DNA from 4 places in the Stenotrophomonas sp. Steno-Z10-HUANG genome. Region 4 is predicted to be linked to each of the others. Evidence: predicted binding sites of a transcription regulator. Region 4 holds the regulator's gene; each other region holds the start of a gene.
The links. The regulator FliA, encoded in region 4, starts transcription of late flagellar genes. The targets are predictions, from matches to a motif close to TAAAGTTTNNCNNNCNNNGGCCGATAA.
Positions count from the first base shown of each region.

Region 1 (5,844 bases), on a different contig from region 4:
CGGCGGTGGCCGGCGACTGGCCGGCGCACGTCAAGGTGCGCGACCTGCTGGCGCTGGCCACGCGGGTGGTCGGCGACGTGCGCGCGCGGCGCGCCTTCGTCGAGCAGGCGCAGGCGCTGCAGCGCGAGTTCCAGCCGGCCGCCGCCGCCGACCGCGCCTGGGTGCAGTTCACCGAACGCCTGCTGGCCGCGTCGATCGGCGCCGCCTCCGCGCGCCTGCTGCTGACCAGCCTGCTGCGCGGCTCGGGCATGGACCTGGGCGAAGTGGTCGCGGTGCTGGACGAGGCCGGGCAGGAGCTGCGCTTCAACCGCGAGATCCTGTCGACCACCCTGGAGAACATCAGCGCCGGGGTCAGCGTGGTCGATCCGGACATGCGCCTGACTGCGTGGAACCGCCGCTACCAGCAGATGTTCGGCTACCCCGACGGCATGCTCTACGTGGGCCGCCCGGTCGCCGACCTGATCCGCTACAACGCCGAGCGCGGCGAACTGGGCGAAGGCGACATCGAGGTGCAGATCAACCGCCGCATCGGCCACATGCGCGCCGGCACGCCGCACGTGTTCGAGCGCACCGGCGCCGACGGCAAGGTGATCGAACTGCGCGGCCAGGCCCTGCCCGGCGGCGGCTACGTCACCAGCTACAACGACATCAGCGACTTCAAGCGCGCCGAGCAGGCGCTGCTGGAGGCCAACGAGACCCTGGAGCAGCGCGTGGCCGAGCGTTCGCAGGCGGCCGAGGCGGCGCAGCAGTCCAAGACCCGCTTCCTGGCCGCGATCAGCCACGACGTGCTGCAGCCACTGAACGCCGCGCGACTGTTCGCCTCGGCGCTGCGCGACGGCCTGCACGAGAACGACGAACAACGCCATCTCGCCGAGCGCGTGGACGCCTCGCTGCGCGCGGCCGAGGAGCTGCTCGACGGCCTGCTCGACGTGTCGCGGCTGGATGCCGGCGGGCTGCGCCCGACCCTCAGCGATTTCGATGCCGCGGTGCTGGTGCGCGAGCTGGCCGCGCAGTACACCCCGGTGGCGGCCGGGCGCGGGCTGCGGCTGCATGTGTTCGCGCGCCCGGCGTGGGTGCGCAGCGACCGCCGGCTGCTGCGCCGGGTGCTGCAGAACTTCATGGCCAACGCGCTGCGCTACACCCGCAGCGGGCGCATCGTGCTGGCGCTGCGGGTGCGCGGTGGCCAGGTCGAACTGCAGGTGTGGGATACCGGCCCGGGCATTCCCGAGCACCACATGCAGCAGATCTTCAACGAGTTCCACCGCTACCAGCAGCCGTTTGACTGGGGCGAGCAGGGGCTGGGCCTGGGCCTGTCGATCTGCCAGCGCATTTCGCGCCTGCTGGGCCATGGCCTGGATGCGCGCAGCCAGCCCGGCCGCGGCAGCATGTTCTCCATCACCCTGCCGCGGGTACCGACCCCGGCGGTGGCGCCGCCGCCGCGCGCCATGCCGGGCTTCGGCGGCGACGAGGCGCTGGCCGGCCTGCGTGTGCTGTGCGTGGACAACGACCAGGAAATCCTCGACGGCATGCGCGCGCTGCTCGGCCGCTGGAAGGTGGAAGTGATCGCCGCCAGCACCGTGGACATCGCGCTGCGGAAGATCGCCGAGCACCCCGACGTGATGCTGGTGGACTACCACCTGCACGACCGCATGGACGGGCTCGACGCGCTGGTCGCACTGCGCGCCGCCGCCGGCCGGCCGCTGCCCGGCGCGCTGCTCACCGCCGACGGCCGCGACGAGTTGAAGCGGATGGCGCGCGAGCGCGGCTACCGGGTGTTGACCAAGCCGGTGAAGCCGGCCTCGCTGCGCGCCTTCCTGACCGCCTGGCGGTAGGGCCTCGTGGAAGCCGGTTGCGCCGGCGATTGCCGGCCGCACCGCTCCGCGTAGATGCGCCGCTTGCCGCGCATGGGGTCTCACCGGGAAACCCCGTGCGGGGCGAGCCCCGCACCTACGTGGCTCCTCGCTGCCCGGCGGTAGAACCTCGTCGGCGCCGGGCGCACCGGTGATTGCCGGCCGTGCCGCTTGCGTAGATGCGCCGCTTGCCGCGCATGGGGCCTCACCGGGAAAGCCCGTACGGGGCGAGCCCCGCACCTACGTGGAGCTTCGTCGTTGCCCGGCGGTAGAACCTCGTCGGCGCCGGACGCACCGGTGATTGCCGGCCGTGCCGCTTGCGTAGATGCGCCGCTTGCCGCGCATGGGGTCTCACCGGGAAAGCCCGTGCGGGGCGAGCCCCGCACCTACGGGGTTCCTCGTTGCCCGGCGGTAGAACCTCGTCGGCGCCGGGCGAACCGGTGATTGCCGGCCGCTCGGCGTAGATGCGCTGCTTGCCGCGCATGGGGCTTCACCGGGAAAGCCGTGCGGGGCGAGCCCCGAACCTGCGTGTCAGGCCGCGCCGTGCAGGTGTTCGTACAGGATGCTGGCGCCGATGACGATCAGGATCACGCCGCCGACGATCTCGGCGCGCTTGCCGACCAGCGCGCCGAGCACGCGCCCGAGCATGATGCCCAGGGTCACCATGACCAGCGTGCACAGGCCGATGACCAGTGCCACCACGCCGATATGCACGTCCAGGAAGGCCAGGCTCACGCCGACCGCGGCCGCGTCGATGCTGGTGGCCAGGCCGGTGGCGGCCAGCGTCCAGAAGCGGTGGTGGCGGTTGTCGCCGGCGTCCTGGGTTTCCTCCTCGGCATCCGGGCGCAGCCCGGCCACGATCATGTGCACGCCCAGCGCGCCGAGCAGGACGAAGGCGATCCAGTGGTCGAACGCTTCCACGTACTGCGAGGTGGCGCGGCCCAGCAACCAGCCCAGCAGCGGGGTGATGGCTTCGATCACGCCGAAGATCAGGCCGGCGCGCAGTGCGTCGGGCAGGCGCGGCCGGCGCATCGCCGCCCCCTTGCCGATCGCGGCGGCGAAGGCGTCGGTGGACATGGCGAAGCCGATCAGGAGGATGGAAAGTGGGGACATCGGGTTTTCCTGGCCGGGCGGACACGGACGGCACGCGGCGCGCCCGACCTGACGTTGCGCTCGCATGCCGTTGGTCTCGCCAACCGTGGAACCGGTCGCACGCGCCACGACGCAATGGTCGAGTGTGTTGACGCGTGCGCTTCCAGACGCTGGAAGCAGGCTACTCCCCAAGGGAGCGCGGATTCTAGCACGCCGCCGTGGCGCCCGCGGCCCTCGCCTGCGGCCGCTGACATGCGCCTGTCATCAGGCGCTGGCCTCATTGCGCCGCGCGCCGCCCGCGGCGCGCCTGCGTTCGCCGGACGTCCTAAAGAAAGCGCGGCAGCGGCCGATCCAGAGGCGTCCCCACGCCCGGAGTCGTGCAATGAAGTTCCCGCTTGGAATCGCCCAGAAGCTGCGGTTGAGCCTGTTGGCCCTGGTGGTCGGCCTGGCCGTGATCGGTTCGGCCTATGCCTGGCTCAGCGCCGGCACCCGTGCCGCCGACCAGCGCCTGCAACGCTACCAGCAGGACGCGGCGCGGCTGGAGAACCTGGCGCGTGCCTTCGCCGAAGCGCGGCGCGCGCAGGCCGAGTATGCCATGTCGTTCTCGACCACCGCCGGGCAGGCGTTCGGCAAGGCGCGTGCGCAGCTGGGCCAGGCATTGGCGCCGGTGCCTGGCGCCGAACCGTGGCCGCCCGGGCTGGCCACCGCGCTGCAGGCCTACCTGGAATCGGCGCGGCTGCTGGACGAGCGCATCGGCGAGCTCGGCCACGATGCCGACAGCGGCATGCAGGGCGAACTGCGCGCCGCGGTGCACACCGTGGAGAACCTGATCGGCGAATACCGCGAACCGGAGCTGCAGGTGTCGATGCTGAGCATGCGCCGCCACGAGAAGGACTTCATCCTGCGCCGCGACCAGAAGTACGCCGACGAACTGGGCGCCGAAGCGATGCCGTTCGAACTGCTGCTGCAGCGCGCGCGCATGCCCGAGCCGGTGCGCGCGCAGGTGCGCGAGGCGATGCAGCGCTACCAGGGGGCGTTCCTGTCCTATGCGGCGGCGCGCTTCGGCGTGGACAGCGAGACCCAGGCGCTGGACGACTATGCCGCGCAGGTGGACCCGGTGATCCTGCGCCTGCAGCGCGACCAGCGCAGCGCGCTGCAGACGCAGCAGGCCGGGCAGGCCGCCGCGCGCAACTGGATGAACGCCGCCTTCGCCGCCACCGTGCTGATCGTCGGCGCGCTGCTGGTGACCCTGCTGGTGCTGCTGCTGCGTGCCATCGACCGGCCGCTGGCCGCGGCCGCGGCGTTCGCCGGGGCGATCGCCGACGACCACCTGGACGGCACCCTGGTGGTGCGCAACCGGCATGACGAGATCGGCCGCCTCGCCACCGCGCTGATGCAGATGCAGGCCAGCCTGCGCGAACGCATCGCCAGCGAGCGCGTGGCCGCGCTGGCCAACCAGCGCGTGCGCCAGGCGCTGGACGTGGCGCGTGCCGCGGTACTGGTCACCGATGGCGACGGACGCGTGGTGTACGCCAACGATGCCCTGCGCCAGACCTTCGCCGAGGCGGGCGTCGATGCCGCGGTGGATACCGGCGCAGACGTGGCTGCACTCGGCACCGAGGTGGCCGCGGTGCTGGCGCGGGCCCGCGGGGAGGGCGCTACGGTCGATGCCGAAGTCGAGCTGGGCAACACCGGCTTCCTGCTGCGCGCCAGCCCGGTGCTGGAACAGGCGCGGGTGCTGGGGCTGGTGATGGAATGGCAGGACCGGCGCCTGGAGCGGGTAATCGCCCACGAAGTCGCGGCGGTCGTGGCCGCGGCCGCGGCCGGCGACCTGCAAGGGCGCATCGAACTGGCCGACAAGCAGGGCTTCGTGCGCGAGCTGGCCGGGCGCATCAACGCGCTGCTGGACAGCGTGCAGACCCAGGTCGGCGATGCCACGCGGGTGATCGGCCACTTCGCCCGTGGCGACCTGAGCGCGCGCATGCGCGACGATGGCGACGGCATCTACGCGCGGCTGCGGCAGGGGCTGGAGGTGGCGATGCGCCAGGTCGGGGCCATTGTCTCCAGCATCCAGCAGTCGGCCGGCAGCGTGCAGTCGGCGGTGGCCGACATGGCCAGCGGCACCCGCGAACTGTCCGCGCAGGTCCAGCAGCAGGTCGACGACGTGCACGACGCGCTGCAGCGCGTACGCTCGGTGGCCGGGGAGGCGCGCGAGAACGCCGACAGCGCGCGCCACAGCGCCGAGATCTCCGAAGCCGCGAGCGTGGCCGCCGAACGCGGGCGCGAGGCCACCACCGCCGCGGTGGCCGGCATGGAGCGGCTGCGCGCGTCCTCGCGCCATATCCGCGAGATCGTCGCCACGGTCGACAGCCTGTCGTTCCAGACCAACCTGCTGGCCCTCAACGCGGCGGTGGAAGCCGCGCGCGCCGGCAGCCATGGCCGCGGCTTCGCGGTGGTCGCCGGCGAAGTGCGGCAGCTGGCGCAGCGCTCGGCCGCGGCGTCGCAGCAGATCCGCGCGCTGGTGGATGCCTCGCTGCAGCAGGTCGAGGCCGGCGCCCATCTGGTCGACAGCAGCGGCGAGGCGATGCAGGACATCGGCGGCCGCGTGCAGCAGGTGGTGGTGGCGATGGCGCGCATCGACGCGGCGTCGGCGCGCCAGGTCAGCGCGGTGGACGACGTCGAGCGGCTGCTGCGGCGCATCGGCGACGGCACCCGCCAGAGCGGCAACGTCGCCCGCGCGTCCTCGCAGGCGGCGCTGGCCATGCACGAGCAGGCGCAGGAGCTGGCGGCGGCGGCGGAAACCTTCGTGGTGGACGGCGCCGCCGCGCCGCGGCTTTCGCCGGCGGCCTGACCGTGGACGCGACGGCGGGGCGGCGGCGTGCCGCCCCGGCATGGCGTGGCT
Region 1 covers NZ_JBWJPA010000007.1:23,259-29,102, reverse strand. The annotation lists gene AC06E6_RS10865 (hybrid sensor histidine kinase/response regulator) at 1-1,832, shown strand, start outside; gene AC06E6_RS10860 (manganese efflux pump MntP) at 2,382-2,963, opposite strand; yybP-ykoY riboswitch at 2,972-3,134, opposite strand; gene AC06E6_RS10855 (methyl-accepting chemotaxis protein) at 3,325-5,793, shown strand; gene AC06E6_RS10850 (response regulator transcription factor) at 5,844-5,844, opposite strand, start outside.
Region 1: AC06E6_RS10855 (methyl-accepting chemotaxis protein) is a predicted target of FliA. The motif match lies at 3,269-3,295, and genes of this name have one in related genera.

Region 2 (5,844 bases), on a different contig from region 4:
GGCCGGTGGGCTCGGCGCTGTTCGGCCACTACGGCGACCGCATCGGGCGCAAGGCCACGCTGGTGGCGGCGCTGCTGACCATGGGCCTGTCCACGGTCGCCATCGGCCTGTTGCCCACCCATGCCGATATCGGCCTGCTGGCCCCGGCGCTGCTGGCGCTGTGCCGCTTCGGCCAGGGCCTGGGCCTGGGCGGCGAATGGGGCGGGGCGGTGCTGCTGGCCACCGAGAACGCGCCGCCGGGCAAGCGCGCCTGGTACGGCATGTTCCCGCAACTGGGCGCGCCGCTGGGCTTCCTGATGTCGGCCGGCATCTTCCTGCTGCTGGGCCGGCTGCTGGACGATGCCGCGTTCCTGGCCTGGGGCTGGCGCGTGCCGTTCCTAGCCAGTGCGCTGCTGGTGATCGTCGGCCTGTGGGTGCGCCTGAACATCCATGAGACCCCGGATTTCCGCCGCGCGGTCGCGCACGGGCAGCGGGTGCGGCTGCCGATGCGCGAGGTGGTCGCCGGCCATGGCTTCGCGCTGGTGGCCGGGACCCTGGCGGCGTTCGCGACCTTCGTGCTGTTCTACCTGATGACGGTGTTCACCCTGGGCTACGGCACCTCGGCGCTGGGCTATACGCGCGAGCAGTTCCTGCTGCTGCAGATGGTCGGCATCCTGTTTTTCGCCGCGGGCATCCCGCTGGCGGCGCTGCACGGCGACCGCCACGGCACGATCCGCACGATGCTGTGGGCGACCCTGGCGATCTTCGTGTTCGGGCTGCTGTTCCAGCCGCTGTTCCAGGCCGCGCACCCGTGGCAGGTGCTGGGCTTCCTGTCGCTGGGGCTGTTCCTGATGGGCCTGACCTACGGCCCCTGCGGCACCATGCTGGCCAGCCTGTATCCGGTGCAGGTGCGTTATACCGGCGCCTCGCTGTCGTTCAACCTGGCCGGCATCCTCGGCGCCGCGCCGGCGCCCTACGCGGCGACCTGGCTGGCCGGGAAGTTCGGGGTCGGTGCGGTGGGCGGCTACCTGTGCGCCAGCGCGCTGGCCACCGCGCTGGCGTTGTGGGCGATCCAGCGCCGCGCCGCGTCGCGGCGCTGATCCGTGCCGCGCGTGCCGCGCAAGGGGCCGCCATCCCTGGCGGCCATCGGCCGTTCATGGCCGGGTGCCGGGCATCGTTCCCGGCGGTTCCATGGTGCACGAGCCGCCATGCGCCGCGCGGCGCCGGCAGGCGTGCGCTGCGCTCAGCGGAACAGGCGCTTGAGCGTGCGCCCGAGCCAGCCGCCTTCCTCGTGTTCGCGGGCGAACTTGTTGAGGTGGCGCTTGACGTGCTCGGCGTAGGCCTTGTCGTCGCCGCGGATGTGGTTGAACAGCCAGCGCGAGAGCATGTTGCGCAGGTCGTCGGTGATGTCCTCGCCCGACTCGAAACGCATGCGGTACTCGGAGACGCGCTTGATGAACACCTCGTGCACGCGCTTGTGCGCGGCGCAGAACGGGTAGCCCGCCTCCTCCATGAGCTCTTCCTCGAAGGCGAAGTGCGACAGGGTGTAGTCGATCAGCTCGTCGATCACCTCGCCCACGGCGACGCGCTCCATGCTCTTCTGGGTCACGTGCAGGTGGTTGAGCATCTCCACGATGCGCATGTGCTGGTGGTCGATGACCTCCACGCCCGTGTTGAGATCGTCCTGCCAGACCAAAAGTGCCACCGCCGCTTCTCCAAGTAGGTGCTGTCGGGCGCACTCTAGGCAGGGCGGCGGCGCGCCGCGTTGATCTGGATCAAAGCACGCAGGCGGTTTCGTCCAGGGTAATGCCGCGCACCCGGTTGCGGCCGCCGGCCTTGGCCAGGTAGAGCTGGCGGTCGGCCTCGGCGATCAGCGCGTGCAGCGTGCAGCTGTGCGCCGGCATGCGGCACACGCCGATGCTCACGGTCATGCGCAGCGTGCTGCCGCCTAGGGTCAGCTCCAGCGCGGCCACGGCCGCGCGCAGCTGTTCGAAATGGCGCGCGCAGGCGTCCTCGTCCTCCACGGTGACCAGCAGGCAGAACTCCTCGCCGCCGAAACGGGCGCTCAGGTCCTGCGGCCGGGTGTGGGCGTGCAGGACCCCGGCCACCGCGCGCAGTGCCTGGTCGCCGGCCTCGTGGCCGAGGCTGTCGTTGATGTGCTTGAAATGGTCGATGTCGACCATCGCCACCGCCACGCTGCCGGCATCGGCGGCGCGCCGCTCCAGCTGGCGCTGGCTGCGCTCCAGGAAGCTGCGGCGGTTGGGCAGGCCGGTGAGGAAGTCGCGGGTGGCCAGGTCCTGCAGGGTGCCGATCAGCTCCAGCTGGTCGACGTTCTGCGACACCCGGCAGAAGAACTCCTCGCGCGAGAAGGGTTTGCGCAGGAAGTCGTTGGCGCCGTTCTTCAGGAAGCGCGGGATCAGCGACGGGTCGGAGTTGCCGGAGATGCCGATCACCGCCACCCGGTCGCGCGCGCGCAGGGCGCGCAGCCGGCGGGTCAGCTCGACCCCGTCCATCCCCGGCATTTCCTGGTCGACGATGGCCAGGCGGATCGCCGGGTCCGCTTCCAGCGCCTGCAGCGCGGCCGGGCCGTCGCCGGCCTGGGCGACGCGGTAGCCGTACATGGCCAGCAGCGAGGCGGCGTAGCCGCGCGCCGACGGTGAGTCGTCCACCACCAGCGCCGAGATGCGGCGGTTGCGCTCCAGCCGCTGCACCAGCCACACCAGGTAATCCAGGCTGCCGGGCGTGTTCTTCAGGACGTAGTCGATGATGTCCTGCTGCAGCACCCGCCGGCGCAGGTCCTCGTCGTAGACGCTGCTGACCACGATGGTCGGCAGCCCGCGTTCGACGAAGTAGGCCACCACGCCGTCGCGGTCGCCGTCGGCAAGCACCAGCCCGGTCAGCACCAGGAACCAGTCGTCCTCGGCGTCGAGCAGGGCGCCGGCCTCGGCCAGCGAGGACGCAACGCTCACCGGCAGCTCCAGGCGCTGTTCGATGGCCTCGCGCAGCATCGTGGTGAAGGTGCGCGAGTTCTCGACCAGCAGGATGCGCTGGGGCAGGGGGGGGATCGGTCGGCTGTCGAAGCCGGCCGGCGGCGACACTGTCATGGGTGGGGGAATCCGGTGGCGGGTCGTCGCAAGCAGTTAGCGGCCGGCGCGCGGCGGACTTTAGCCCGGCGCCGGCGACGGCGGCATGACAGGCCCGCGGTGCATTGGCCGGACGGACAGGGCATGATGCCGCGGTCTCCGGTGATGTCGTCTGCCCCATGCGGTTGTTGCTTGTCGAGGATTCCACCGCCCTGCGCGAGAGCCTGGCCATCGCCCTGGCCGCGGAGGGCCACGCGGTCGACGCCGCCGCCGATGGCAGCCAGGCGCTGGGGTTCCTGGCGCATTACGACTATGACCTGATGGTGCTGGACCTGGCGCTGCCGGGCATCGACGGGCTGGGGGTGCTCGACGGCCTGCGCGCGCAGCGGCGCGCCACCCGCGTGCTGGTGCTGTCCGCGCGCGACCAGGTCAGCGACCGGGTCGAGGCGCTCAACCGCGGCGCCGACGACTACCTGGTCAAGCCCTTCGCCATCGACGAACTGCTGGCGCGGCTGAAGGCGCTGGCGCGGCGCCGCTTCGAAGACGCGTCGCCGCGGCTGGTCGCCGGCGCGCTGAGCGTGGATACCGCGACCTGCCTGGCGACCGGTCCGCACGGGGCGATCGCGTTGTCGCCCAAGGAGTACGCGCTGCTGGAACTGCTGCTGCGCGAGCGCGGCCGCGTGCATACCCGCGGCGGCCTGTTCGAGCGGCTGTATGCCGGCAGCAGCACCGCCTCGGACAAGGTGATCGAGGTACTGGTCAGCACCCTGCGCGCCAAGCTCGCGCGTGCCGGCGTCGATGGCCTGATCGAGACCCGCCGCGGGTTCGGCTATGTGGTCGTCTGAGCGGCACTGGCTGAGGTCGATCCGGCGGCGCCTGATCGTGGCGCTGGTGGGCGGGCTGGGCAGCCTGCTGGTGGTGTTGTTCCTGCTGCTGGACCAGGTGCTGGACCACCACCTGTACGCGCGGCTGGACGCGCAGCTGCTCGACCGCGCGCGCGCGGTCGGCGCCATGCTTGCCAGCGGCACCCCGGTGGATGCGCTGATGCCCGAGTTCCGCGAGCACGGGCACACCGATTTCTACACCATCTGGGACCGCACCGGCGCGGTGCTCGCGCGCTCGTCTTCCAGCGGCGCGCAGGCACTGGCGCGCCCGCCGCGGCTGCCCGCCGCCGAGCCGTTGTATTACGACCTGGTGCTTCCCGACGGCCACCGCGGCCGTGCGGTGGCACAGCAGGTGGCCCCGGGCCCGGCCGGCGACCCGCGCGCGGCGCTGCTCACCGTCGCCATCGAACGCACCGACGTGGACCTGCTGGAACGGCGCATCCACCTGTCGCTGCTGCTGGTCAGCCTGCTGGCGGCGCTGGGCGCGGCGGCGCTGGCGATCGTGGTGGTCAACCGTGGCCTGCGGCCGCTGCTGCGGCTGGGCGGCCGGGTGGGGTCGCTGTCGCCGGAAACCGCGCAGGTGCCGCTGCTCGACGCGACGCTGCCGACCGAGCTGGCGCCGCTGGCCGCGGCGCTGGACAGCGCGTTCGGCCGCCTCTACGACGCGCTGGAACGCGAACGCCGGTTCGCGCGCGACGTCGCCCACGAACTGCGCACGCCGCTGGCCGAGATCCGCACCAGCGCCGAGCTGGCGCTGCGCGGCGGCGACCCCGGTCGCGCGGCGGCGGCGCTGGCGATATCGCTGGCGGCGGTGGAGCGCATGCAGCGCAGCGTCGATGGCCTGCTGGCGTTGTCGCGCTACGAGTCCGGTCAGGCCGAGCCGCAGCCGGAGCCGCTGGACCTGCGCGCGCTGCTCGAGCAGCAGCGCCAGGTATTGGCGCGGGCCACGTCCGCGGGCGCGCGCATCCAGCTCGATGGCGCGGTGGAGTGGTGGACGTCGAGCGACGTCGCGCTGCTCGAGCGCATCGTCGCCAACCTGCTGCAGAACGCCGCCGAATACGCCCCGCCCGGCAGCCGCATCGTGGCCGGGATGCGGGTGCTGGCGGAGGGCGCCTGGCTCGAGGTCCGCAATCCCGCGCCCGATCTGCACGACAGCGACCTGCCGCGGCTGGGCGAGCGCTTCTGGCGCAAGCGCCCGGAGCATGCGCCCGACACCCATGGCGGCCTCGGCCTGGCCCTGGCGCGGACCCTGGCGCGGATACTGGCGCTGGACCTGCAGTTCCGCCTCGAAGCGGGCGAACTGGTCGCCCGCCTGGGCCCGTTCCCGGCGCTGCCGGAGGCCTGACCGCGGTCGCCACCGCCGTGCCGGTGCGACCCAGCACGGCCGCTCCATCGTGCACGGCAGCCACTGGCCCGGCGCGCTCGCAACCGCCGTGCGCGCCGGGCCGTGCCGCCGTGTGCAGGCACGCCGCGGGCGGCAACCCGCCGGATGCCGGCAGCGGGACGCAAACGCAACTGCTTCGCACTCGAGCGCCTTAAGCGTTTCCAAAGCCACGCCCGGCAGACTCCCGGCACCCCGTACCCCACGTCGAGGTTGTTCGATGTCCTGCCGTCCCCGTTTCCTTCCGGCGCTGCCGTTCGGCGTGGCGCTGCTGCTGGCCAGTTGCACCGCGGTGGCTGCCGCCGCGCCGGCGGCGATCCGCCTGCCGGCCGAGCAGGCGCGCGCGCTGGGCGTGCGCAACGCGGCGGCGGTCGCGGCCACCGGCATTCCGCTGGAACACCTGCCGGCGACGGTGGAGCCGGCGCTGGAGCGCAGCGCGGTGGTGACCGCGCCGTACGCCGGTACGGTGACCCGGGTGCTGGCGGTCGAGGGCAGCCAGGTCGCGGCCGGTGCGCCG
Region 2 covers NZ_JBWJPA010000013.1:56,891-62,734, reverse strand. The annotation lists gene AC06E6_RS15490 (MFS transporter) at 1-1,079, shown strand, start outside; gene AC06E6_RS15485 (bacteriohemerythrin) at 1,223-1,684, opposite strand; gene AC06E6_RS15480 (GGDEF domain-containing protein) at 1,755-3,083, opposite strand; gene AC06E6_RS15475 (response regulator transcription factor) at 3,242-3,907, shown strand; gene AC06E6_RS15470 (sensor histidine kinase) at 3,894-5,291, shown strand; gene AC06E6_RS15465 (efflux RND transporter periplasmic adaptor subunit) at 5,548-5,844, shown strand, end outside.
Region 2: AC06E6_RS15480 (GGDEF domain-containing protein) is a predicted target of FliA. The motif match lies at 3,120-3,146, and genes of this name have one in related genera.

Region 3 (5,844 bases), on a different contig from region 4:
CGGCGAGCGCGAGGTGACGGTGCGCCGCAGCGGCGACCTGTCGCTGGTGGCCACCACCTACCACGTGCCGGCGCTGGCGCAGGCCGACAGCGCGGCGCTGGCGGTGCTGGGCAATGTGCTCGGGCATACGCCCAGCGGGCGCCTGCACAAGGCGCTGGTGGAAACCAAGCTGGCGGTGGGCGCGGGAGCCGGCAGCGGGAGCATGCGCGATCCGGGGCTGTTCAACGTGATCGCGGTGCTGCCCAGGGACGGCGACGCGGCCAAGGCCGAAGCCGAGCTGCTGCGGCAGGCCGAAGCCATCGCGGCCCGGCCGGTGACCGGGGAGGAAGTGGAGGCGGCCAAGCAGCGCATCGCCAACGACCAGGAGAACCTGCTCAACAACGTCAACGCGGTGGCGATGGCATTGTCCGAATACCAGGCGGCCGGCGACTGGCGCCTGCTGTTCATGCAGCGCGACGCCATCGCCAGGGTGACCGCGGCGGACGTCAACCGGGTGGCGGCGGCATACCTGAAGCCGAGCAACCGCACGCTGGGCCGGTTCGTGCCCACCGATGCGCCGGACCGCGCCGAGGTTCCCGCCGCGCCGGCGATCGCCAGCGTGGTCGACGGTTACACCGGCCGGGCGGCGGTTGAGGCGGGCGAAACGTTCGAGGCGACGCCGCAGAACATCGCCGCGCGCACGCAGACCTTCACCCTGGGCGAGGGCCTGAAGGTGTCGCTGCTGCCGCGCCGGACGCGCGGGCAGACGGTCACCGTCAACGCCAGTTTCGAGTTCGGCAACGAACAGGCCGTGACCGGGCGCGACACCGCCGCGCAGTGGGTGGGATCGATGCTGCTGCGGGGCGCGGCGGGGCTGAGCTACGAGCAGCTCGTCGCCCGCTTCGACGCGCTCAAGACCGAGGCGTCCATCGGCGGCAACCTGCAGGGCGCGCAGATCCGCCTGAGCGGCAAGCGCGAAACCCTGGCCGAGGCGCTGGCACTGGCCGCGCAGGTGCTGCGCCAGCCGGACTTCCCGCAGGACCAGTTCGAGCAGCTGCGGCTGCAGGCCATCACCGGGATCGAGGCGCAGCGCAAGGAGCCGGGCATGCAGGCGTCGATGGCGATGGCCAGGTACTTCGATCCGTGGCCGGCGGGCCATCCGCTGCACGCCGATTCGCTGGACGAGTCCCTGGCCAAGCTCAAGGCGCTGAAGCTCGACGACCTGCGCGCCTGGCACCGCGATTTCTACGGGACCGCCAGCGGCCAGATCAGCGTGGTGGGCGACTTCGATCCCGACGCGGTGAAGGCGCAGCTGCAGGAACTGTTCGCCGGCTGGAAGTCGCCGGTGCCTTACGCGCCCATCGCCACGCGCTACCAGCCGCGCGCCGCGCACCGCGAGAGCTTCACCACGCCGGACAAGCCCAACGCGGTGCTGCTGGCGCGGCAGAACCTGTCGCTCAACGTGGCCGACGCCGACATGCCGGCGCTGAGCATCGCCGTGGACATCCTGGGTGGCGATCCGCTCAAGTCGCGCCTGGCCGACCGCATCCGCCAACGCGAAGGCCTGAGCTACGGCGTGAGCGCCGGCCTGCGCGCGGACGACAGCCGCGTCGGCCGCGACGACAACGGCAGCCTTACCGTGCAGGCCATCGCTGCGCCGCAGAACATGGGCAAGGTCGAGACCGCATTGCGCGAGGAGCTGGCACGGCTGGTGTCCGACGGGGTGACCGCGCAGGAAGTGCGCGACGCGGTGGCCGCGCGCATCGTGCAGCGCGAACAGTCGCGCGCCAGCGATGCCGCGGTGGCCGGCCTGCTGCAGGGCCTGCTCGATTACGACCGCACCATGGCGTTCGTGATCGAGCGCGACGCGGCCTACCAGGCGCTGACGGTCGAGCAGGTCAATGCCGCCATCCGCAAGCACCTCAAGCCGGAGAGCCTGAGCGTGTTCGTGGCCGGCGACTTCAAGTAACGCCGCATCAGGCAAAGGGATGCCGGGGCGGCCACGTGCTGCCCCGGTCGTATCGCTGGACGCGCGTCCGCGGGGCCGCGGTCCGCGCCGGCGGCAGGGTCAATCGGCGTTGCCGACCCGGTCGCGACCGGCCTGCTTGGCCGCGTAGAGCGCGCGGTCGGCGCGCTGCAGCAGTGCGTCGGCGGATTCGCCCGGGCGCCATTGCGCGACGCCGGCGCTGAAGCGCACGTGCACGCGCTGGCCCTCATGCTGGAACGGGCGGTGGGCCAGCGCTTCCTGCAACCGCCGCAGCTGCGCGTCGGCCTGGTCCTGGGGCATGCCGGGCAGGACCAGCACGAATTCATCGCCGCCGAGGCGGGCGACCTGGCCGTGGCTGCCCAGGCGGGTCTGCGCGGTCGCCACCAGGTGGCGCAGCGCATGGTCGCCACCGGCGTGGCCATGGTCGGCGTTGGTGCGGCTGAAGTGGTCCAGGTCCAGCATCGCGATGCTGAGCAGCGGCTGCGCGCCGCCCATCGCTTCGGCCAGGACGTCCTGCAGGCCCCGCCGGTTCAGCGCGCCGGTCAGCGGGTCGGTGCGCAGCTGGCTGCCGGCTTCCTCCAGCTCGCGCTCGAGCTGCTGCACCCGCTGTTCGGCGGCCAGCGCCTCGGCGCGCGCGCTGGCCAGGCGGTCGCGCGCGCGCAGCGCCTGCGCCTGCACGCGCGCGGTGTCCTGCAGTACGTTCTGCAGCAGCTGGCCCAGGTCGGCCAGGCTGCGCGCCTGGCGCACCGCCACCGCGTAGCTGGCGATGCGGTCGTGGTAATCGCCGGTTTCCGAGGCCATGCCTTCGACCTGCTCGACGAAGTCGACCATCAGGTCCTTCATCGCCGCCTTGGATTCCTCGATGCCCTGGCGCAGCACGCCCTGGCGGTAGATCACCTCGCGCAGGTCGTTGCGGGTGCGTTCCAGCGAGGTGCGGTCCAGCGGCCCGGCCAGCACCTGCCGCACGTTGCCGATCTGGCCATGCAGCCAGCTGCCGCCGTCGATCAGCTCGGCGATGTTGTGCAGCAACAGGTCGAACAGGTTGAGCAGCAGGTCGTGCTGCTCGTGCAGGACATCGTTGCGCACGCCCACCTGGTGGCACAGCTCGCGCAGGTGCTGTTCCACCGGTTCCAGCGATTGCCCGGATTGCCAGCCGCGCAGTTCCTCGCCCATGCGCCGGGCCTGGGTCTCCAGTTCCGGCGCCTGCTGCAGCAGGCTGGACAGCACCGCGCCGAGGGTGTTGCGCAGCATGTCGCGCAGCCGCTCGGCTTCGCTGTTGCCGGCCTGCGCCGGTTCCAGGTCGATGGTGCGGATGTACTTGTCGATCAGCTGGCGCAGCAGGCGGCCGTAGCGCTCCCATTCCTGGCCGTCGTAGGCGCTCTGCAGCAGCCGCCCGAGATCGCCGAGCTCCCCGGGCAGGCTGGACATGCCCTGGGCGAACGCGTGCAGCAGCGCATCGGGCGCGTGGGCGTGGCCGAAGATCCGCTGCAGCGGCGTCGTGCCGTGGCCGTGCGCGGCGGCTTTCGGCGCCGGCGCGGCCGCCGCCGGGGCGCCGGCCATGACCTGGCGGCGTGACAGGATGCGTCCCAGTCCGGCAGGCTTGGAGGGCGGAATGTCGGTGCTGTCGGCCATCGCGAGGCGGTTCCGGACGGGCTGTGCGGACGGGCCGCGGGCGGGGGATCGATGTCCCCCATTATCGGCGAGGCGGATGCCGGCTTGAACCGCCGGGCAGAGGAGGAGCGGGATGCGCGTACTGCTGGCCGGAGCGACCGGCCTGGTGGGGTCTCAGGTGCTGCAGCGGCTGCTGGCCGATACCCGCTGCACGGCGGTGGTGGCACCGGTGCGGCGGCCGTTGCCGCTGCAGCATCCACGGCTGTCCGCCCCGTTGCTGGATTTCGACGCGCTGCCGCTGCAGGCGCCCTGGTGGCAGGTGGATGCGGCGATCTGCACGCTGGGCTCGACCCTGAAGCAGGCCGGCTCGCGGCAGGCGTTCGCGCGCATCGACCATGGCTACCCGCTGGCCATCGCCCGCGCGGTGAAGATGCACGGCTGCACGGTGTTCGCGCTGAATTCGGCGATGGGCGCCAACCCGCGTTCGGCGTTCTTCTACAACCGGGTCAAAGGCGAACTGGAGCGCGACCTGCGCGCACTGGGGTTCGCGTCGCTGGCGCTGGTGCGGCCGGGGTTGATCGGTGGCGCGCGCTCCGAGCCACGCCCGGGCGAGCAGGCGGCGGCGCGGGTGCTGGGTGCGCTGGGGCCGGTACTGCCGCGCGCATGGCGCACCAACCCGGCCGGGCGCATCGCCGCGGCGCTGGTGGAGGCGGCGCTGGCGCCGGCGCCGGGGGTGCGGGTGATCGGCTCGGCGCAGCTGGCATAGCCGCCGCGCGCCGGGAGCGGCCGCGCTCAGGCCGGCAGCGACTGGCCGCCATCCACCGCCAGCACCTGCCCGGTGATCCAGCGGGCGGCGGGCGAGCACAGGAACACCGCGGCCGCCGCCACGTCGGCAGGGTCGCCGAAGCCCCCAAACGGAATCCGGTCGCGGACGCTGGCGTACAGCGCCGGTTCGGAGGTGCGGCGCTGGTCCCACAGGCCGCCGGGGAACAGGATCGAGCCGGGGGCGATGGCATTGACGCGGATGCGCTCGCGCGCCAGCTCGGTGGCCAAGGTGACGGTGTAGTAGTCCAGCGCGGCCTTCGCGGTGGAGTAGGCGGTCGCGCGCGGTGTCGGCACGCGGGCGTTGATCGAGCTGACGTTGAGGATGGCCGGCATCGTGCTGCGCCGCAGGTATGGCAGCGCCAGGCGGTTGCTGCGCACCGCGGCCATCAGGTCGATGTCGAAGCCGGCCTGCCAGCTGGCGTCGTCGTTGCCGTTGCCGAACCCGGAGGCATTGTTGACCACGATGTCGATGCCGCCGAGCGCGGCGGCGGCGGCCTCGATCCAGGCTTCGATCTGTGCCGGGTCGGCCAGGTCGCAGGCGTGCACGTGGACGTGGGCGGCAGTGGCCTGGAGTGCTTCCTGTGCGCGCTGCAGGCCGTCGTCGCCGCGTGCGCACAGGCCCAGGCGCACGCCGTGCCGCGCGAACGCGGTGGCGATGGCCAGGCCGATGCCACGGCTGCCGCCGGCGATCAGCACGCGGGCATCGCGCAGTGGCTGAACCGTCATCGTGGCGTCTTCCGCGGGAACCGGTGGGTATTGTCGCCGCAAAGGCCGCGGTTCACGGCCAGGTCGTGGCCGGCTGCCCGTTGTCGGGGTGCTGCATGCGCACCACGCAGAAACGGTGGCCGGTCGGCGCTTCCATCACCCACCAGCGCTTGACCAAGCCGATGCGGCGCGCGCCCAGCGCTTCCAGCCGGTCGGCTTCGGCGTCGATGTCGTCCGCTTCGATGTCCAGGTGCACGCGCGGGGGATGGCTGACGCGCTGCACTTCCACGTGCAGGCCGCCGGGGGCGCCGGACAGTTCGGCGTACTGCGCGCCGTCGGTGTCGGTCTCGGGGGTGCGCGGTGCCAGCCCCAGCGCCGCGCTCCAGAAGCGGGCGGCGGTGCCGGCGTCGGTGTCCTGGCAGTCGATGATGAAGCCGGCCAGGCGGCTGCGGTGGGCCATGCGCGTGCTCCTGCGGTGGGAACCGCGAGCTTACGCCCCTGCCATGGGCGGGCGCGTGGCGGCAATGGCCCGCGCCGGCCCACCGAGCCGCCACGCGGCGCCGCACAGCACGCCATAGACCAGCCATTCGGCCAGCCGTTGCAGCAGCCCGCGCCAGGCCTGCAGTTCGGGCAGGGCCATCAGCACGAACAACAGCAGCCAGCTGGCCGCCAGCCCGGCCCACAGCAGGCGGATGCGGGCCGGCAGTCGTGGCGCGGTGGCCAACAGCAGCAGGCCC
Region 3 covers NZ_JBWJPA010000010.1:35,862-41,705, reverse strand. The annotation lists gene AC06E6_RS13260 (M16 family metallopeptidase) at 1-1,948, shown strand, start outside; gene AC06E6_RS13255 (GGDEF domain-containing protein) at 2,048-3,598, opposite strand; gene AC06E6_RS13250 (Rossmann-fold NAD(P)-binding domain-containing protein) at 3,711-4,343, shown strand; gene AC06E6_RS13245 (SDR family NAD(P)-dependent oxidoreductase) at 4,370-5,128, opposite strand; gene AC06E6_RS13240 (VOC family protein) at 5,181-5,567, opposite strand; gene AC06E6_RS13235 (DUF998 domain-containing protein) at 5,598-5,844, opposite strand, start outside.
Region 3: AC06E6_RS13255 (GGDEF domain-containing protein) is a predicted target of FliA. The motif match lies at 3,660-3,686, and genes of this name have one in related genera.

Region 4 (5,844 bases):
GCCGACAGCCGTACCCGGCCCATGCGCGGCTTGCCCTGCGCTTCGCGCAGGTCGGGCATTTCCACGCCGTGGTCGATGGCGTTGCGGACCAGGTGCACCAGCGGATCGGCCAGCGCCTCGACCAGGTTGCGGTCGAGCTCGGTCTCGGCGCCGATCAGCTCCAGGTCCACTTCCTTCTTGAGGCTGCGGGCGACGTCGCGGGCGACCTTGGGGAAGCGCGAGAACACCTTGCCCACCGGCTGCATGCGGGTGCGCATGACCGCCGACTGCAGGCGTGCGGTGGCGATGTCCAGGGTGGAGACGGCGCGGTCCAGTTCCTCGTCCTTCAGGCGCGTGCGCAGGGTCTTGAGCCGGTTGCGCGAGAGCACCAGTTCGCCGATCAGGTTGACGATGGCGTCCAGGCGCTTGGTGTCCACGCGCACGGTCTGTTCCGGTTCGACCGCGGCCTTGGCCGCGGCCGGTGCCGGTGCCGGCGTCGATGCCGGCGCCGGGGGCGCGACGCGCGCGGGCGCGGCCGGCGCGATGGCCGGCAGGGCGCGGGCGCCGGGCGCGGCACCGCCGTGCAACTGGTCGAGCAGGCTTTCGAATTCGTCTTCGGTGATCAGGTCGCCGCCGGCCTTGGCGGCGGGCGCGGCGCTGGCCGCGACGGGGCGGCTGCCGGGTGCGGCGCCGCCATGCAGCTGGTCCAGCAGGCTTTCGAACTCGTCCTCGGTGATCAGCTCGTCGCTGCCCTTGGCGGCGGGCGCGGCGCTGGCCGGCGCCGGGCGGGTGCCGGGCGCGGCGCCGCCGTGCAGCTGGTCCAGCAGGTTCTCGAACTCGTCTTCGGTGATCAGGTCGCCGGCCGTCGCCGGAGCGGCCACCGCGACCGGTGCCGCCGGGGCCGGGGCCGCATCGACGTCGAACAGCGCGATCAGCGACGGCGGCGCGTGCTGCGGATCGGTGCCGGCCGACACCGCGTCGAGCATCGCCTGCAGCCAGTCCAGCGACTGCTGCGCGGCGTCGAAGTGGTGCGCCTGCAGCACCGCCTTGCCCGAGCGCGCCATGCCCAGGGTTTCCTCGGCGGCGTGGCACAGCTCGACCATGGCGTTGATGCCGAGGAAGCCGGCGCCGCCCTTGAGCGTGTGGAAGCCGCGGAACACCGCGTTGAGCTGGTCGTTGTCGCGGGGCGACTGCTCCAGGGCGACCAGCTGTTCGCCGAGGCGATCCAGGATTTCCTGGGCCTCGATGATGAAATCGGCGGCGATGTCGTCGGCGAAGGCGCTCATGGCATCACAGCCCCAGGTTGGAGAGCAGGTCGTCGGCGTCGTTCTGGCTGACGGCGTGGCGGTCGATGCCTTCCAGCGCCGGGCCGGCGAGGCCGCGGCCACGGGCCTCGTCTTCCGGCGGCGGCAGGCCGAGCGCGCCGAAGCCCTCGTGCACGCGGCGCACGATGCCGACCACGCGGCGGATGATCTGCCCGGTCAGGTCCTGGTAGCTCTGGGTCAGGGCGATCTCGGTGAGGTTGTGGCGGATGCGCTCCAGCGCCTGCTCGTGTTCGATCGCCGGCACGCTGCCCTCGCGCAGGCCGCTGACCAGCTCGCGGCACTGCTCGGCCAGGTCCAGGGTGCGGTGGGTGGCCTTTTCGGTCATCTCCACCACGTGGTCCAGGCGCGCGCAGGCGTCGTCCAGCTCGCCGGCCTCGGTGGGCACCGTTGGCAGCTCGCCCAGGGCCTGGCCCAGCTCGCGCGCCAGCCGCCCCAGCCCGGCCATCATCGGCTGCGTGCGCAATGCCGCCAGCGCGTCGATTTCCCGGCGCCAGCCGTGTTCGTCGCCGCTTTCCAGCGCCGCCAGCGCGTCCTGCAGGTGCTGCACCAGGATCGATTTTTCGCTCGGAGTTCCGCTGGGCATGGTCATCAGGCGCTCGCCGCCAGCCGCTCGAAGATCTTGCCCAGCTTTTCCTCCAGGGTCTGCGCGGTGAACGGCTTGATGATGTAGCCGTTCACGCCGCACTGCGCGGCCTCGATGATCTGCTCGCGCTTGGCCTCGGCGGTGACCATCAGCACCGGCAGGGTCTTGAGCTTGGCATCGGCGCGGATCGCCTTGAGCAGTTCGATGCCGGTCATCACCGGCATGTTCCAGTCGGTGATCACGAAATCGAACGGCTGGCTGTTCAACAGCGCCAGCGCGGCATGCCCGTCCTCGGCTTCGGCGGTGTTGGTGAAGCCCAGGTCGCCCAGCAGGTTCTTGACGATGCGCCGCATGGTCGAGAAGTCGTCGACGATCAGGATCCGCATGTTCTTGTTCAAAAGGTGTTCCTCTTCATGGTTCGACGAGGCCGGCGTCGGCCGCCTCGAAAATCTTCAACCGGCCACGCAGCCGCAGCATGGCCTGGCCGTGGATCTGGCATACCCGCGACTCGCTGACCCCGAGCACCGCGCCGATCTCCTTCAGGTTCAGCTCCTGCTCGTAGTACAGCGACAGCACCAGTTGTTCGCGTTCGGGCAGCTGGCCGATCGCCTTGCCCAGTTCCTCGCCGAACTGGCTGCGCTCGAGCACCTGCTGCGGGGTCGGGCCGCCGGTGGCCGGGGTGTCCAGTTCGCCCTGGTCCTCGATCCGCGATTCCAGGCTCAGCACCTGGCCGCGCGCGGCGTCCTCGATCAGCCGCATGTACTCGGGCAGCGGCATGTCCATGGCCTGCGCCACCTCGGTCGCGCTGGCGGCGCGGCCGGTGGCCTGCTCGATGCGGCGGATGGTGGCGGCGGCGTCGCGGGCGCGGCGGTGCACCGAGCGCGGCACCCAGTCGCCGCGGCGGATCTCGTCGATCATCGAACCGCGGATGCGGATCGAGGCGTAGGTCTCGAACGAGGCGCCCTGTTCGGCGTCGTAGCTGCGCGAGGCTTCGATCAGGCCCATCATGCCGGCCTGGATCAGGTCGTCGATCTCGACGCTGGCCGGCAGGCGCGCCGCCAGGTGGTGGGCGATGCGCCGCACCAGGTCCGAATGGCGGGCGATGCAGTCGTTGGCGCTGGCGCGCTGGACTTCGCGGTAATGGGCGGCCGGGTTCATGTCGCCACCCCGCGCTGGATGATGCGCTCCAGGAAGAACTCGACGCCGCCGCGCGGCTCGGTCGGCGCCTGCCAGCGGGCGGTGCGGCGGGCGATCTCCTGCAGCGCCAGCGCCGCCGGCGCCGACGGGTACAGCTTGACCACCGGCTGCTGGCGCTGCACCGACAGCCGCAGCCAGTCGTCCTGCGGCACGCAGCCCAGGTAGTTGAGCGAAACGTCGGCCAGGAACTTCTCGCACACCCGCACCAGCTTCTCGTACAGCATGCGGCCTTCGTTGGGGTCGCGGGCCATGTTGGCCACGACCTGGATGCGGTCCACCCCGCGCTCGCGCGAGAGCACCTTGATCAGCGCGTAGGCGTCGGTGATCGAGGCCGGCTCGTCGCACACCACCACCACCGTGTCCTGCGCGGCCTGGCAGAAGGTCAACACGCTGTCGGTGATGCCGGCGGCGGTGTCGATGATCATCACGTCCAGGTCGCGTTCCAGCTCGGAGAACACGTTGACCAGGCCGACGTGCTCGGCCGGCTGCAGTTCGGCCATGTGCCGGCGGCCGGACGCGGCCGGCACCACCAGCAGGCCGTCGGGGCCTTCGATGATCACGTCCTCCAGGGTGCAGCGCCCGGCGACCAGGTCGGCCAGGGTGTGCTTGGGCTGCAGCCCGAGGATGACGTCGATGTTGGCCAGGCCGAGGTCGGCGTCCAGCAGCAGCGTGCGCTTGCCCATGCCGGCCAGCGCCACGGCCAGGTTGGCCGAGACGTTGGTCTTGCCCACGCCACCCTTGCCCCCGGTCACCGCGATGGTGCGCACGGGGCCCGCGGGCTGGCGGCGGGTGGCCGACAGCGGGAAGGCATTGGTCAGCTTGGCGTACTCACGCGACGGCATGGTTCAACTCCGGATTGCAGGGCATATCGGCCGCGCGGCGCAAATCTTCAAGGCGCAGCACCAGATTGGCCGCCGAGGCGCGGTGCAGGTCTTCGGGCACGTCCTGGCCGTCGGTCACCCAGGTGATCGGCAGGCGGTGGTCCACGGCCACCGACAGGGCCGAGCCGAAGCGGCCGGTCTCGTCCAGCTTGGTCAGCACCACGCCCTGCGGGTTGGCCGCGCCGAAGCGGCGCACCACCTCGTCCATGTCCTGGAAGCTGGTGTTGGCCGGCAGCACCAGCAGGGTGCGGATCTGGCCGGCGGCACGCAGCCACTGCAGCTGCGCGGTCAGGGCGCGGTCGCGCTGGCCGAGCCCGGCGGTGTCGATCAGCACCAGCTTGTAATCGGCCAGGCGCTCCAGCAGCTGGTTGAGGTTGGTGCCGCTGCTGGCCTCGTGCACGGCGATGCCGAGCTGGCGGCCGAAGCCGTACAGCTGCTCGCGGGCGCCGATGCGCTGGGTATCGGTGGTGACCAGGGCCACGTCGCGCGCGGCATGGGCCTCGGCGAAGCGCGAGGCCAGCTTGGCGATGGTGGTGGTCTTGCCGGCGCCGGTCGGGCCGACCAGGGCGATCACGCCGCCGGCCTCGATCGGGTCGACCGGGGCGATCGGCAGTTTCTTGGAGATCAGGCCCAGCATCAGCCCGCGGGCGCGCGCCGGGTCGGTATCGGCCGGCATCTGCACCGCCACGTCGCGGGCCAGGCCGGCGTCGAAGCCGTACTCGTCCATCAGGTCCAGCGCATTGGCGCGCACCGGGCTGCCGCGCAGGCGCTCGTCGGTGAAGCGGTTCATCTCGCGCTCGATCAGCTGGCGCATGCCGGCCACTTCCTGGCGCAGTTCGGCCAGCTGGCGGTCATCGCGCGGTACCGCCGGGACCACGCTCAGCGCGGGCGCGGCGACGGCGGGGTCGGCCGCCGGTGCCGGAACATTGACGCTGAGCGGCGTCGATGCCGGGGCCGGTGCCGGCGCGGCGATGGCGGGGGCGGGGGCGGGCAGTGCCGGTTCCGCACCCACGACCGGCGCGGCCACGGCCGCGGCCGCCACGGGCGGCACCGCCAGCACCGGTTCGCTGGGCGCGGCGGCTGCGGGCAGCGCCGTGGCCGGCGCGTCCAGCGGCGGATCGATCGCGAAGTGGGCACGGTTGCGGGCGGCTGGTACCGGCGCCGCCGCGGCGACGGCGAAGCCTTCGGGACGGAACGCCGGCACCACCGGCGCATCGTCCTGCAGCGCCGGGAAGGTGGCGAAGATCTGTTCCGGCAGCGCCGGCGGGGGCGTAGCGACCGCCGCCGGCGCGGGCTGCGGCTTGAGCAGCGACGAGAAACGGCTGCCCGGGGCCAGCTCGAGGCTGCTGTCGATCGAGCGCCCGGTGGCGCCGACCGCCGAGCGGGCGAGGGCGGCCACGGCCGAGGCGGTGGCCACCACCGGTTCGGGCTCCGGCGCCTTGCGGCGGGTCACCGCGGCGATGATCGCCTCGGCGGCGCTGCGCGGCTTGGGCGCCGGCGGCGGTGCCGGGCGGGCGGCCTCCAGGGCGCGCTGCACCACGCTCTCGTCGTAGTGCGCGGCCGCCACGATCTCGACGCCTTCCTCGATCCGGCGGTTGGACAGGATGACGGCGTCGGGGCCATGTTCCTTGCGCACCAGGTTCATGGCGGTGCGCATGTCGGCGGCGACGAAACGTTTGATCTTCATGCTGGAGTACCGGGAATTCGTGTGCGGGTGCGACGCGGGAGCAGTAGCGTTGACGGTGTCGTGCATGGCGGTGCGTGCTCCTCGTCCTTCGTGTGTGGCGGTGGCCGGCCTGGTGTCCGTTCTTTGACGTCGTCCTGCGCCGCCGCCGGTTTCCAGGCTGTCCTCAGCTGATCGTGCCGACCAGCTTCAGGC
Region 4 covers NZ_JBWJPA010000002.1:9,519-15,362, forward strand. The annotation lists gene AC06E6_RS02945 (chemotaxis protein CheA) at 1-1,265, opposite strand, end outside; gene AC06E6_RS02950 (protein phosphatase CheZ) at 1,270-1,893, opposite strand; gene cheY (chemotaxis response regulator CheY) at 1,893-2,285, opposite strand; gene AC06E6_RS02960 (RNA polymerase sigma factor FliA) at 2,299-3,045, opposite strand; gene AC06E6_RS02965 (MinD/ParA family protein) at 3,042-3,926, opposite strand; gene flhF (flagellar biosynthesis protein FlhF) at 3,913-5,652, opposite strand; gene flhA (flagellar biosynthesis protein FlhA) at 5,816-5,844, opposite strand, start outside.